DNA from 3 places in the Hydrogenovibrio crunogenus genome. Region 2 is predicted to be linked to each of the others. Evidence: predicted binding sites of a transcription regulator. Region 2 holds the regulator's gene; each other region holds the start of a gene.

Region 1 (4,825 bases), 590 kb from region 2:
TGTGATTGAGCAAGAATTGGAAAAGTACAGTGATGCCTTGGCGGGTAAAGAACGTTGGTTGGTTTTGAATAAGACCGACTTACTGTTAGAAGAAGAGGCTAATGAATTGTGTGATCAAATCGTCGAGCGTTTGAATTGGACAGGGCCGGTTTTTGCCATCTCAGCGGTGAACCGAGTGGGAACGGATGAGTTGGTGAAAGAAGTGGCCTATGGTTTAGAGCAAAATCGTTTAAAAGCTCAAGAACAAGCTGTTGAAGAGTAAGGAAGTATCGTGTTAACTCGATCAGATATCCATCAAAAATCACGCCGTTGGGTGGTTAAAATTGGCAGCGCCCTGTTAACCAATGATGGTCGTGGTCTGAATAAAGAGGCGATGGCGCAATGGGTATCCCAGATGGTGGCTTTACGTCAAAAAGGGATTGAGCTTGTGATTGTCTCTTCCGGTTCTGTGGCGGAAGGCATGCAGCGTCTGGGTTGGTCTAAAAGACCTTCTGAGCTGAACGAATTGCAAGCCGCTGCCGCGGTTGGGCAAATGGGCTTGGTGCAGGCATATGAATCTGAATTTGCTAAAAATGGGATTCATACCGCGCAAATCTTGATGACACATGATGATTTGTCTAACCGTGCGCGTTATTTGAATGCCTCGAATACTATTCAGACATTATTAGAGCATGGAGTTGTGCCGGTCATTAATGAGAATGATACAGTCGTGACTGATGAAATTCGCTTTGGAGATAATGATACGTTGGCGGCATTGACAGCGAACTTAGTGTCGGCGGATGTGCTAGTGATTTTGACTGATCAAAATGGTCTATACAATGACAACCCGCGCACCAATCCGAATGCCGAGCTGATTTCCGAAGCGCAGGTCAGCCGAAAAGATATTGAAGCGATGGCCAGTTCTGAAGGCGGCAGTTTAGGAAAAGGCGGCATGTATACCAAAGTCATGGCGGCCAAACGCGCAGCTCGCTCTGGAACGGCAACCTTTATTGCTTCCGGGCGAGAAGATAATGTGTTGCCTCGATTGTTGGCGGGGGAATCACTGGGGACGTTGCTGATTCCTGATTTAGAGCCTTTGACGGCTAAGAAGCGATGGTTGGCGGGGCATTTACAGGCTAAAGGTCAATTGGTGTTGGATGAAGGCGCGGTGAAAGCGTTGCAGTCTTCCGGTAAAAGTCTGTTGCCGATTGGCGTGAAAGACATGAGTGGTGAATTTCAACGTGGAGAAATGGTAATTTGCGTGAATGAAAAAAATCAGGAAGTTGCACGAGGATTGGTGAATTATCCTTTTTTTGAAACGCAAAAGATCATGGGGCATCCGTCTTCGGAAATTAGCCAGTTGCTGGGTTATAGTGATGGTGAATTCTTGATTCATTGTGATAACTTGGTTCTAGTCGATTAGCGATTAAAACGGCCAGGCCTGGTCGTTTTTGGATTTTCTTTTAAAATCTTCTTTTCTTACCCTTGAAAAATAAATTAACGTCACTATAAGGCTTGACAGTGATGAACCAATCTATAAAATAATTAGCACTCTCGATGGTAGAGTGCTAATTATTGAAAATTTAGTAACTAAAACCATGAATTATCAAACTTTTAGGAGAATCCTATGAATATAAAACCGTTACATGACCGAGTGGTCGTTCGTCAAGTTGAAGAACAAAAAGAATCAACAGGCGGTATTTTGCTACCTGGTTCTGCACAAGAAAAAGAGAACTTAGGCGAAGTCGTGGCTGTAGGGCCAGGTAAAGCGGCGGATAATGGTTCAATTATTCCAATGACTGTAAAAGTCGGCGATAAAGTGATGTTCGGTCAGTACTCTGGTCAAGAAGTGAAAGACGATGCTGGCAAACCACTTAAAGTGATGCGTGAAGACGATATCATCGCGATTGTAGAGTAATTAAGACATTCATTAAACAGAATACAAAAAGGATTTAAAGATGGCTAAAGACGTAAGATTAGGTTTAGACGCCCGCGAAAAGATGGTTGAAGGGATCAATGTCCTAGCGGATGCAGTGAAAGTAACTTTAGGGCCTAAAGGGCGTAATGTTGTGCTAGAAAAATCATTTGGTGCACCAACGGTCACTAAAGATGGTGTTTCCGTTGCTCGTGAAATTGAACTGGAAGATAAGTTCATGAACATGGGCGCACAAATGGTTAAAGAAGTGTCTTCTCAAACCAATGATGTGGCGGGTGATGGTACAACGACAGCAACAGTTTTAGCGCAGTCTATCGTTCGTGAAGGGATGAAGTCGGTTGCGGCAGGCATGAACCCGATGGACCTTAACCGTGGTATTCATAAAGCGGTTGAAGCCGTAGTTAAAGAAATTCAAAAAATGTCTGTTCCTTGTACGACAACAGAGTCGATTGCACAGGTCGGTACGATTTCTGCCAACTCTGATTCAGCGGTTGGGAAAATGATTGCTGAAGCCATGGAGAAAGTTTCGACAGAAGGTGTCATCACGGTTGAAGAAGGGTCTTCTTTGCATGATGAGCTTGTCGTGGTTGAAGGGATGGAGTTTGATCGTGGTTACTTATCACCTTATTTCGTAACCAACCAAGAAAAAATGGTCGCGGAATTAGACAACCCATACATCTTGTTACACGATAAAAAGATTTCAAACATCCGTGACTTGCTACCAACATTGGAAGCGGTTTCAAAAGCGGGTCGTCCATTATTGATCATCGCAGAAGATGTTGATGGTGAAGCGTTGGCGACATTGGTTATCAACAACATGCGTGGTATTGTAAAAGCAACGGCAATTAAAGCGCCTGGTTTCGGTGAACGTCGTAAAGCCATGCTGCAAGATATGGCGGTTTTAACAGGTGGTACAGTGATTTCTGAAGAAGTTGGTCTAACACTTGAAAATGTGTCGCTTGATATGTTGGGTGAAACCAAGTCTGCCGTTGTTGGTAAAGACAGCACAAAACTGATTGACGGTGCCGGTGCGAAAGAAGATATTGAAGCCCGTTGTGCTCAAATTCGCTCTCAAGCTGAAAATACGACTTCTGAATATGATTCAGAGAAACTTCAAGAGCGTTTGGCTAAATTGTCAGGCGGGGTTGCGGTTATCAAGCTGGGTGCCGCGACAGAAGTTGAAATGAAAGAGAAGAAAGATCGTGTAGACGATGCATTGCATGCGACACGTGCAGCGGTCCAAGAAGGGATTGTTGCCGGTGGTGGTGTTGCTCTGGTTCGTGCGCGTTCAAAAGTCAAAGTTAAAGGTGATAATGACGAGCAGCAACTTGGGATTGAAATTGCCTTGCGTGCAATGGAAGAGCCAATGCGTCAAATCGCAGCAAACTGTGGTTTAGAAGGGTCAGTTATTGTTAACAAGGTTATGGAATCAAAAGATAACATGGGCTTCGATGCGGCTTCTGAGACCTATGTAGACATGATTAAAGCCGGTATCATTGATCCAGCTAAAGTAACACGTTCAGCATTGCAAAATGCGGCTTCGGTTGCCGGTCTGGTATTGACTACTGGTGCTGCGATTGCAGACCTTCCTTCTAAAGATGGTGCTTCTGCAGATGCAGCGGCAGCAGCTGGTGGCATGGGAGGTATGGGCGGAATGATGTAATTTAAATTGGCGCGTTTTGTGTGAATTAAATTCGCTGAAATGCTCAATTTAAAGTTCTGCTTAGAATCAAAGAGCCCGCTTTATGCGGGCTTTTTGCTCTTAAATGCTTATCAAAAACAATCAGGCCTGGCTGTTTTTGATAAGCATTTGTGACGGTAAAAGTAAGGTAACGGTATGTCTGAATCTCATCCAGTATTGTATTCCTATCGACGATGCCCCTATGCGATGCGTGCCAGAATGGGGTTGTATTTATCTGGTGTACAAGTGGAGCAACGTGAAATTGAATTTTGGGATAAGCCCGCTTCAATGTTAACGGCTTCTCCGAAAGGGACGGTCCCCGTACTGGTCTTGCAAGATGATAGTGTGGTGGAGGAAAGTTTCGATATTATGCTCTGGGCATTATCTCAAAGAGATACGTATCAATGGCTGGACTCAAAAGGTGATTTGCCTTCAGAGCAGTCAGCTCTAGTGGAACAGTGTGACGAGGAATTTAAACCTCACCTGGATCATTATAAATATGCCGACCGGTTTCCAGAAAAGTCAGCAAAACATTATCGTGCCCAAGGTGAGCGTTTTCTCCAGCATCTAGAAGATCAGTTGCAAGAGAATACTCATCAAGCAGGCGACCGGTATTTATTTGGCGCGAAGGTTAGCCTAGCAGACATTGCCATTTTTCCGTTTATTCGACAGTTTGCCCATGTTGACAAAGAGTGGTTTGCGGCCGCAAGTTACCCGGCATTGCGTCAATGGTTAATACAGCTGATGGAATCGAATTACTTTAAGGCGATTATGAAAAACCGTCCCAAGTGGGAAGTGGGTCACGTGCCTTTATGGTTGGATGAACCTGACTTGATGACAAAGGATCAATTCCGAAAAAAAGCACAAGGCTTGTAGATCGAGAAACGAAAAGCCATTAGTGGTGATTGGCATTCAATGATAAAATGAACGCATTGATAAAATTTAAAGATGTGATTCATTTCACATGAAGTGGTTGAGAGAATGGAAAAAACAAAAATCAAAATTGGTATCGTGGGTGGAACAGGCTATACCGGTGTAGAGCTGTTAAGAATCTTAGCAAGCCATCCGAATGCAGACGTGGTGGCGATTACGTCTCGTAGCGAATCCGGGTTAAAGGTTGCCGATTTGTTTCCGAATTTGAGAGGTCATTATGATGGTTTGGCTTTCTCAGAACCTTCCGTAGAGGTTTTAAATGCTTGCGATATCGTTTTCTTTGCGACCCCGCATGG
Region 2 (4,825 bases):
TGAGAGTCATTAAAATAAGCCGGAACCGTGATAACCGCTTCTGTCACTTCATGACCTAAATAATCTTCTGCAGTTTTCTTCATTTTCATCAAGGTACGAGCAGATACTTCCTGTGGAGAAAGTTTTTTATCACCTACCTGCACCCATGCATCGCCATTGTCTGCTGAAATGATTTTGTAAGACACCATGTCCTTATCTTTTTCAACGACTGCATCATCAGCACGACGACCGATCAGACGCTTGATAGCAAACAAAGTGTTTTCCGGGTTCGTCACTGCTTGACGTTTTGCAGAATCCCCTACTAATACTTCACCATCATCAGCATAAGCAACAATAGAAGGTGTTGTACGAGCCCCTTCTGCGTTAGGAATTACTTTTGTTTCTTTTCCTTCCATGACTGCGACACATGAGTTTGTTGTCCCTAAGTCAATCCCGATAATTTTTCCCATAATTTTCTCCAAATTTCATCGCCAGACTAGGCGAGATATTTTTAACTTTAATTAAAACTTTTAACGTTACGTTGTATATAAGGCGGTTGATTTATTATTCAAGGCTTTCTTACAACTTTTTTCGTATTTTTTAAGATTTTTTATTCAGCGACCACAACGCGTGCCGGACGAACCAGACGGTCATTTAACACATAGCCTTTTTGGAAAACTTCAATGACCATTTGTGAATCATGATCCGGTGATGGAATCATCGTCATGGCTTCATGCAATTGTGGGTCAAACTTCTCACCTGCTGGGTTGACACGTTCAACATTGAACTTTTGCATCACATCCAGGAATTGCTTAAAGGTCATATCCAACCCTTCACGGATACTGTCAACCGTTACATCTTCTTTTGAAGATGCGTCCAATCCCATTTCCATAGAATCCAAAACCGGTAGCAACTCATTGACAAATTTTTCCAGAGCGAACTTATGGGCGCTTTCAACATCCATGCGTGTGCGGCGTTTTAAATTTTCCATATCCGCCAACGTTCTCAGCGCCAATTCTTTTTGAGATTCCGCCTCTTTTTTTGCTTCTTCCAGCATGGCTTCTAGGTCATGTTCAACCGCATCCTCTGCTTGATGCGTTTCTTCTGATACTTCCCCTTCAGCCGTTGCATTGTGTTGTTCTTCATTAAGTTCTGTCTTGTTATCAGACATAAAAAATCTCCAGAATATGATAATTTTAAATCACGAGGTTTATAAGGACGCATTTTGGGGATTCAACCCAAAAAGTCAGTTTTTTTATAAAAAAATTTACAATCAAAAAAAACCGCCAGGCCTGGCGGTTTATTTTTTCAGCAAGGAGCTTAAGATTCGAGCAGTCATATCGACTTTAGGTACGATTTTGTCATACGGCATTCGGCTGGGGCCCACCACGCCCAGCACCCCCATCACTTCACCTTCTCGCTCATAAGGCGTGGTAATCACACTGCAGTTTTGATAGGTTTCATTACCACATTCACTGCCAATGAAAACCTGAACGCCATTGGCCTGCATACTCTTATTGAGCAACCCCAACATATCAGAGTGCTCTTCAAAAGAATGGAACAGTGCTTTCAGTTTTTCTGCATCCGCCAATTCATCGTAATTGAGTAAGTTGGTTTTGCCTGAGACGAAATAAGGCGCACTCTTCTGCATCTTTTGTTCAATGACCTGATCCGTCGCTTCAACAATCGACAGCATCAAAGCGTCCATTGTTCTACGTAACTCATCCAAGCGTTCTACCAGCATTTTTTTCACCTCTGACAAATGGCGTCCGGCGAAATGCTCATTCAAATAATTAGCCGCTTGAATGAGTTGAGACGAAGAAACATCTTCTTCAAACTCAATAATTCGATTTTGCACATCCTGATCATTTAAAACCAAAACGACCAATACACGCTTGTTATTCAGTTTAACGAAATCAATATGACGTAACGTTTCTTGCTCTTGATTCGGCAACATCACCAAACTTGCCATCCCCGTTAATCCAGAAAGGATATTGGATGCCGAGCCCAGCAATTCTTCTTGCGTTTGTGCTTGAGTAAATCCGCGCTGAATTTCTTGTGTTAAAGAGGAGTTTAAAGGCTGTACCGTCAAGATAGAATCGACAAATACGCGAAAACCATGATCTGTCGGTACTCGCCCTGCAGAAGTATGAGGGGAATGAATCAAGCCCATTTTTTCCAAATCCGACATGACATTACGAACCGTGGCAGAACTGACTGAAACATCCGGCAATTTAGCGAGCACGGATGACCCGACAGGCTTTCCATCATTTAGGTATAATGCCATCAAGTGCTTAAAAAGTAATTGCGAACGATCATTTAAATTCATAATCAGACTTATATTAGGTTACTGCGTTATTGTTTGTTATACGCCCAATAATCAGAATTAAATGGTTTTCTCAGTTGACTATTTGGCACGAAGTTATCAGTATTATGGGAACAATTTTTTAATTTTCAAGCAGACTTAAGCAAATCCTGTTTAAAACACGATAGGCAAAGCATCAAGGAATCGGTCCATGTTTAATAAAATCGGTATTTTTGGTAAATACAGCGGCATTCAATCATGGGATTTGATTGATAAACTGATTTTATATTTTCAAAAGAAGCAGAAAAAGGTCATATTAGATCAACGGTCTTGTGCCGACTTCCCTATCGAGCGTTATGGCATAGAGCGCTTAGAACGAGATGCACTCATGAAAGAAATTGATTTTGCCGTTGTCGTGGGCGGTGATGGCACTTTTCTGGACGTCGCTCGGTGTATCGTCGATTACAACATCCCTATTCTCGGCGTCAATTTAGGGCGCTTAGGATTCTTAGCAGATGTTTCCCCTGATACGATGATGGTCACGCTGGACGAAGTGCTTGCCGATGATTACACCTGTGAAGAAAGAACACTGCTGCATGTGCTCATTAAAAAAGATGGCGAAACCTTATTTGATGAAGTCGCGTTCAACGATGTCGTTTTACACAAAAATGACTCGCCACGTATGATTGAATTCGAAACCTTTGTCGACAATCGTTTTTTGAACAGTCAACGTTCTGATGGGTTGATTATCGCCACGCCAACCGGATCAACCGCTTATTCGTTGTCTGCAGGCGGTCCCATCGTTGACCCGGGTCTTAACGCTATGACACTGGTATCGATTAACCCCCATACGATGAGCAACCGTCCAGTCGTGGTTTCGGGTGACAGCGAAATTTTAATTCGTCCGCATGATAACTGTAGTGGCACAGCATCGATTATTTGTGATGGTCAAGTGACCTTTCAAATTGAAGCCAAACACGAAACCTATGTGACACGCCACCCTAACTTCATTAAAATGGTGCATCCTAAAAACCATGATCATTATGAATTACTGCGTGCGAAACTGAATTGGGGTCAAAAACTTTAATGAAAAAAGCGCGTCTTCCGGCCAACGAATTTTGAGAACTGTATGCTACAAGAATTGTCGATTCAAAATCTTGCTCTTATCGAAAAACTTCAACTCAACTTTGACACAGGGTTCACCACCTTAACCGGGGAAACCGGTGCCGGAAAATCGATTTTACTCGATGCCTTAGGGCTGGCGCTAGGCGAAAGAGCCGACAGCAGTTTGGTGCGCCATGGCACCTTAAAAGCGGACATTACCGCCGATTTTGATATTACCAATCTGCCACAAGTTCAGGCCTGGTTGGCAGAGAATGAATTGGATGAAGACAATGAATGTTTGTTGCGTCGTACACTGACGTCAGAAGGACGTTCAAAAGCCTACATTAATGGTTTACCCGCCTCGGTTTCACAGTTAAAGATGCTGAGCAGTCTCTTGATTGATATTCATGGTCAGCACGAGCACCAATCGCTGATGCATACCAGTAAGCAATTGGAGCTTTTAGATGCTTACGCTCAACATGACGCCTTACTGAATGAGACGGAGAAAGCCTACCAGGCCTGGCAAAAACTCAATCAAGAATACCAAACGTTGCTCAATGACCAAACAGACCGCCAAAGCAAAATTGAACTGCTGAGCTTTCAGCAACAAGAATTCGACAAAGTTCAGCCGCAAGCAGATGAATTTGAAGCGTTGTCGGAAGAACAAAACAGTTTGTCGCACGCCAATGAAATCAAGCAATCGGTCTTTACCGCCTATGACATCCTAGAAGGCGATGGCGGTGTCACTGAAAAACTCAGCCATGCCATTTCTGAACTCGAAAAAGTCAGCGAATTTTCACCACAATTGTCCGATGTCTTGCAACAGCTGAATAGCATTCAGATTGAATGTCAGGAAGTCGCCGATGACATCCAATCACAAAACCACCAGGTCGAATTAGACCCTGAACGGTTACAAGTGGTCGACGAACGTTTATCGGAGCTGTTTGGTTTGGCCAAAAAATATCAGCTTGATCCGGAAAACCTGATTAACAAACATCAAGAAATCCAAGCCAGTTTGGCCGGTTTAATGCAATCTGGCGAATCACTTGAACAGCTGAAACAAAATATTGACCAGGCCTGGTCAGAGTTTAATCAAGCCGCTGAAGCTCTAACCGCTTCTCGTCAAAAAGCCGCCTCACAACTCAGTCAAACCGTGACCGAAACCATGCAAACACTCGGTATGGAAAACGGCCAGTTTGCCATTGATGTTCTAGCATCCGACAAAGCGACTCGCCTAGGATTAGACAGTACCCAGTTTAAAGTGACTGCCAATAAAGGCCAACCACTACAACCGCTTGCCAAAGTTGCGTCGGGTGGGGAACTTTCACGAATCAGTCTGGCTATACAGGTCGCGAGTGCGGAGGTGGCGAGCTTGCCGTCGATGATTTTTGATGAAGTCGACGTTGGCATTGGCGGCGGCATCGCTGAAGTGGTCGG
Region 3 (4,825 bases), 1.0 Mb from region 2:
TATTTTTATTGGACAGGGTTTGTTAGGGCAAGCCGAACTGGTGAAACCCTATGTGACCGGAACGCAGGTTCTTATTGTCTCTAATACCACCGTTGCCCCTTTGTACTTGGAGAAAGCGAAGCAAGCCTTTTCAGAGTATGACGTTAAAACCGTTATTTTGCCGGATGGAGAACAGTATAAAAACCTAGACGTTTTGAATCAGATTTTTGATGTGGCAATTGAAAACCGTTTTGACCGAAAATGCACTTTCGTGGCATTAGGTGGTGGGGTTATCGGTGATATGACTGGATTTGCGGCCGCCTCTTATCAACGAGGGGTGAATTTTATTCAAATCCCGACCACCCTGCTGTCACAAGTTGACTCTTCTGTGGGCGGCAAGACCGGCGTAAATCACCCGAAAGGCAAAAACATGATCGGCGCTTTTCACCAACCGGAATGCGTTGTTATTGACACCGATACCTTGAATACCCTGGAAGACAGAGAGTTGTCGGCGGGGCTTGCCGAGGTTATTAAGTATGGCTTGATTGTTGATTATCCATTTTTTGAATGGTTAGAACAAAATCTACCAGGCCTGATGGCAAGAGATCCTGTGATTTTAGCTGAAGCGATCGAGCGTTCTTGTCAGAATAAAGCGACGATTGTGGCAAAAGATGAAAAAGAAGCGGGTTTGCGTGCGCTATTTAATCTGGGGCACACCTTTGGTCATGCCATTGAAGCTGGAATGGGATACGGTAATTGGTTGCATGGTGAAGGAGTCAGTGCCGGCATGATGCAAGCAGTTTATCTGTCAAAGTTAATGGGAGATTTAACGCAAACAGACCAGGAACGAATTGCTGCCATTTTGCAATCAGCTCATTTGCCGGTTATGCCGCCTAAAGAAATGAGTGTTCAGCAATTTCTAGATTTAATGGCCGGTGATAAAAAAGTACAGGCGGGTCAAATTCGGTTGGTTTTATTGAAAGCGATTGGACAGGCCTATGTGACTGGAGAGTATCCTTCGGAGTTATTGGAACGCACCTTGATTGAGTATCGTTAACTCTTGATTAAGAGGTGGAAAGAGGAGTGTTAGCAGAAATGATTCAGCAATTTGAAGCCACAGGTGTTCATCTTTCCATGCGAGAGCAGTTAATGATGATTGAGGTCGAAAACGATTTCGCTAAGGCCACAATTACGCCACATGGGGCATCTGTTCTAAGTTTTATACCGAAGAGCGGCAATACATCTGGGCAGGATCTGTTGTGGGTATCCGATACGGCTGTGTATACGGGAGAAAAACCGGTTCGCGGCGGCATTCCTGTTTGTTGGCCTTGGTTTGGTGTGTCACAAGAAGCAGGGCTTCCTGCGCATGGGTTTGTCCGTAATCGAGTTTGGCATTTAGACAGCGTGCGAAACTTGGATGCGGGCGTGACGGAAGTCGTCTTAATGCTTGAGTCGGATGACGCTTCTTTGGCTATCTGGCCACATGCTTTTCGATTGGAGCTAAAAATAGAAATCGGAACCGAGCTGGTAATGACGCTGATAACGCATAACCTGAATGATCATGATATTGAAGTGACCGAGGCTTTTCATTCTTATTTTACGGTTTCAGATGTTGAATCAATTGAGGTAGAAGGGTTGGCACCTAGTTTCTGTTATGACAAATTAACCAATGCCGATCCTGTTGAGCAGACAGATGTTTTAAAGATTGCTCCTCCTATCGATTCCGTTTTTATTGACCAGGTGGGCCTAGTTAAAATCAAAGACGCCCAGCTCCGAAGAGCCATTTGTATAGAAAAGGGTAATGGTCGTTCTTCGGTGGTGTGGAATCCTGGGCCGGAAATTATCAAGGGATTTGCTGACATGCCGAATGATGCTTGGCCAAGTATGTTATGCGTTGAGGCCGGTAATGTATTGCAAAATGCGGTCTGGATTCCAAGTGGCGAGAAGCATAAATTTATTATGAAGCTTTATGTGGAAGACGTTTAATAAAAACAAATGTTGGATATAAAAAAACAGCGCCAATGGCGCTGTTTTTATTTAAGCAATTGCAATTAAGTTAAGCCGTCATGCTGGCATGTAATGTTTTGATGGCTTGTTGTTCAATTTGACGAATACGCTCCATCGAAACGCCATATTTTTCAGACAAAGCCTTTAAGCCCGTTTTATTTTCACTGAGCCAACGTTGTTGCAAAATATCTCGACTACGTTGATCTAGTTGTTTTAAGGCTTGGTGCATTCTGCCTAGCTCATGGTCAGATTGTGAGTCATTTGCCAGCTGTGTTTCAGGATCTAGTTCCTGGCTCACCAGTACAGGGTATGTCTTAGAAGTGTTTTCTTCTTCATCGGGTGTTAAATCGACAGACATATCTTGACCATACAGACGCGTTTCCATTTCAAGGACGTCTTTTCGGGTCACTCCGAGCTCTTTTGCAATCGTGTCAGCATCTTTATCCCCTAACCATTCAAGAGATTTTTTAGTGCTACGCAGTTTAAAAAAGAGCTTGCGCTGTGCTTTGGTGGTCGCCGTTTTGACAATACGCCAATTTTTAATCACGTACTCATTGATTTCGGCACGAACCCAATGAACCGCAAAAGTCATTAACCGTACTTTTTCAGCCGGATTAAATCGTTTAACGGCTTTCATCAAACCGATATTACCTTCCTGGATGAGGTCATTTAATGGCAACCCATACCCATTGTAAGAGCGTGCAATCGGAACCACATAACGCAAAGAAGACAAAATAAGCTGTCTGGCAGCATTTAAATCTTTATGATGATAAAGTTTTTCCGCCAACTCTCTTTCTTCGTCAGCTGAAAGTTGAGGTAGGGTTTGAACCGTTCTCAAATAGCTTTCAATGTTCTGTCCAGGAGTAAGATTGTTTGCAAATGGAATCAATTGATTTGTCATATTGATCTCTCTCCTAATAAAATTAATATCATCATATTACACTTTTTTTGGCACTCAAGTCAATAGAGTGCTAATGTTTTTTTAATTAAACTTATTGTGTTTTATTTCAATGCCTTAAGAGTATTTTGTAATGTAGTTTATAATTATGTTAAGGCTTAAGTCAGGAATAAGGTCGAGAAGAGATATGTTAGGAAATGAAAAAATAAAAAGAGCCGGAAAAAGGAGGAGAAACCGGCTCTAATTAAGGCGGATAATTAACCGTTTTCGGCTAACTGGCCTGTTTGGTGCATCATTTCTAACCAGGCATCACGCACTTCGGTTAGGATTTCAATGGCGCTGTCTAAATAGAAGGAATCCTTTTCAAAAACGGCTTCTTGAATGGATTTATCGGCGTAACGATATAATTCATCTAAATCATATGCCAAAGGCGTATTTTCTGACATGGATAAACGATCACGTAAAGCGTCTAAAATCGTTGTCATTCGGCCTAAGTGGAAGCCTTTTTCGACCAAAGCATTACTTTGATGACAGACTTTTGCTAAGTTTCCTTTATCTACCACGCCTTGTAGTAGTAAAAGAATGGTCTTGCTTGGATTGTCAGCCAATTTTGACTCTGTATCTGGGTTACGGTTGTATTCTTGAAGAATAGGGGCTTTTACATCTGATGTCATTGTTTGATTCGTTGTCATAATCATGCTCCTGTGCGGTCATCTGATTTATTGAACATTTAAAAAATTCTTTCTGTCTTTTACAGAATCATAGAAAGTTCTAAAGTTATTCTGCTAAGGGTCGAGTAGCAGACAGCATGCCATATCAATAAAGTTGTTGTTAAGTTATTGATATTTATTGTTTATTTGTGTTTGTCTTGAGTGGCGTTGTTTGAATAAAGAAAAGAATTGGCTGGAGGTGATAAAGATTGTCAGTTATTTGGCAATGACGTTTTGAAAGGGTCACTTTTAATACGTGTTTGAGTTAAGCACGGCATAAAAGTGACAACTAAAGGCGTTTAGAATTCCACCTTTACTGCTTGAGCTGATGCTTTGGCTTTTTCAATGGCTTTTTCAATCGTGATATCGCGCGCGAGCGCAACCCCCATCCTACGACGACCGGCAATTTCTGGTTTACCGAATAATCGGATTTGAGTGTCCGGTTCTTTTAATGCCTCTTCAAGTCCACTAAATTGAGTTGTTGTTGAGTGGCCTGTTGGAAGGATAACGCTGGAAGCAGAAGGGCCATGCTGTGTAATGTTTGGAATCGGTAACCCTAAAATCGCTCTTAGATGCAGTGCAAATTCAGATAAATCTTGAGAGATTAAAGTAACCAAACCTGTATCATGAGGGCGCGGCGAAACTTCACTGAAGATGACTTGATCATCTTTAATGAATAATTCAACGCCAAATAACCCCCAGCCGCCAAGAGCATCGGTAATTTTGATGGCAATTTTTTCCGCTGACTGAATAGCTATATCAGACATTGGGTGCGGCTGCCAGGACTGACGATAATCACCGTCTTCTTGAATATGGCCTATTGGCGCGCAAAAGCTGGTGCCATTTTTATGACGGATCGTCAATAAGGTGATTTCATAGTCAAAATCAACAAACCCTTCGATAATCACTTTTCCTTTACCGGCACGTCCGCCTTCTTGTGCATAGTGCCAGGCTGACTCTATGTCAGCTGTCGACTTTATGACGCTTTGCCCTTTTCCTGATGAACTCATGATTGGTTTGACTACACAGGGCATGCCAATGGTTTCTACGGCTGCGATAAAGTCTTTTTTATTGTCTGCAAACGCATAAGGGCTGGTTGGAATGTCAAGATCTTCTGCAGCTAAGCGACGGATGCCTTCTCGATTCATAGTGAGTTGAGTGGCTTTGGCAGATGGAATAATGTTAAAGCCTTCCTGTTCCAACTCAGCGAGGGTGTCGGTTGCGATGGCTT

What was found. Region 2 encodes HrcA, which represses chaperone genes, less so after heat shock. Its sites were predicted from a motif close to TTAGCACTCNNNNNNNNNGAGTGCTAA; they were not measured.
Region 1: GHNINEIG_RS01735 (co-chaperone GroES) is a predicted target of HrcA. The motif match lies at 1,525-1,551, and genes of this name have one in related genera.
Region 3: rpoH (RNA polymerase sigma factor RpoH) is a predicted target of HrcA. The motif match lies at 2,935-2,961, and genes of this name have one in related genera.

What each region holds. Positions count from the first base shown of each region.
Region 1 is NZ_CP032096.1:374,935-379,759, forward strand. Features, by position in the region: gene cgtA (Obg family GTPase CgtA) at 1-262, shown strand, start outside; gene proB (glutamate 5-kinase) at 272-1,402, shown strand; gene GHNINEIG_RS01735 (co-chaperone GroES) at 1,607-1,897, shown strand; gene groL (chaperonin GroEL) at 1,938-3,578, shown strand; gene GHNINEIG_RS01745 (glutathione S-transferase) at 3,753-4,472, shown strand; gene argC (N-acetyl-gamma-glutamyl-phosphate reductase) at 4,578-4,825, shown strand, end outside.
Region 2 is NZ_CP032096.1:965,924-970,748, reverse strand. Features, by position in the region: gene dnaK (molecular chaperone DnaK) at 1-449, opposite strand, end outside; gene grpE (nucleotide exchange factor GrpE) at 590-1,150, opposite strand; gene hrcA (heat-inducible transcriptional repressor HrcA) at 1,280-2,308, opposite strand; gene GHNINEIG_RS04605 (NAD(+) kinase) at 2,496-3,371, shown strand; gene recN (DNA repair protein RecN) at 3,414-4,825, shown strand, end outside.
Region 3 is NZ_CP032096.1:2,380,208-2,385,032, reverse strand. Features, by position in the region: gene aroB (3-dehydroquinate synthase) at 1-1,036, shown strand, start outside; gene GHNINEIG_RS11320 (D-hexose-6-phosphate mutarotase) at 1,075-1,965, shown strand; gene rpoH (RNA polymerase sigma factor RpoH) at 2,036-2,887, opposite strand; gene GHNINEIG_RS11310 (flagellar export chaperone FliS) at 3,142-3,576, opposite strand; gene purT (formate-dependent phosphoribosylglycinamide formyltransferase) at 3,894-4,825, opposite strand, start outside.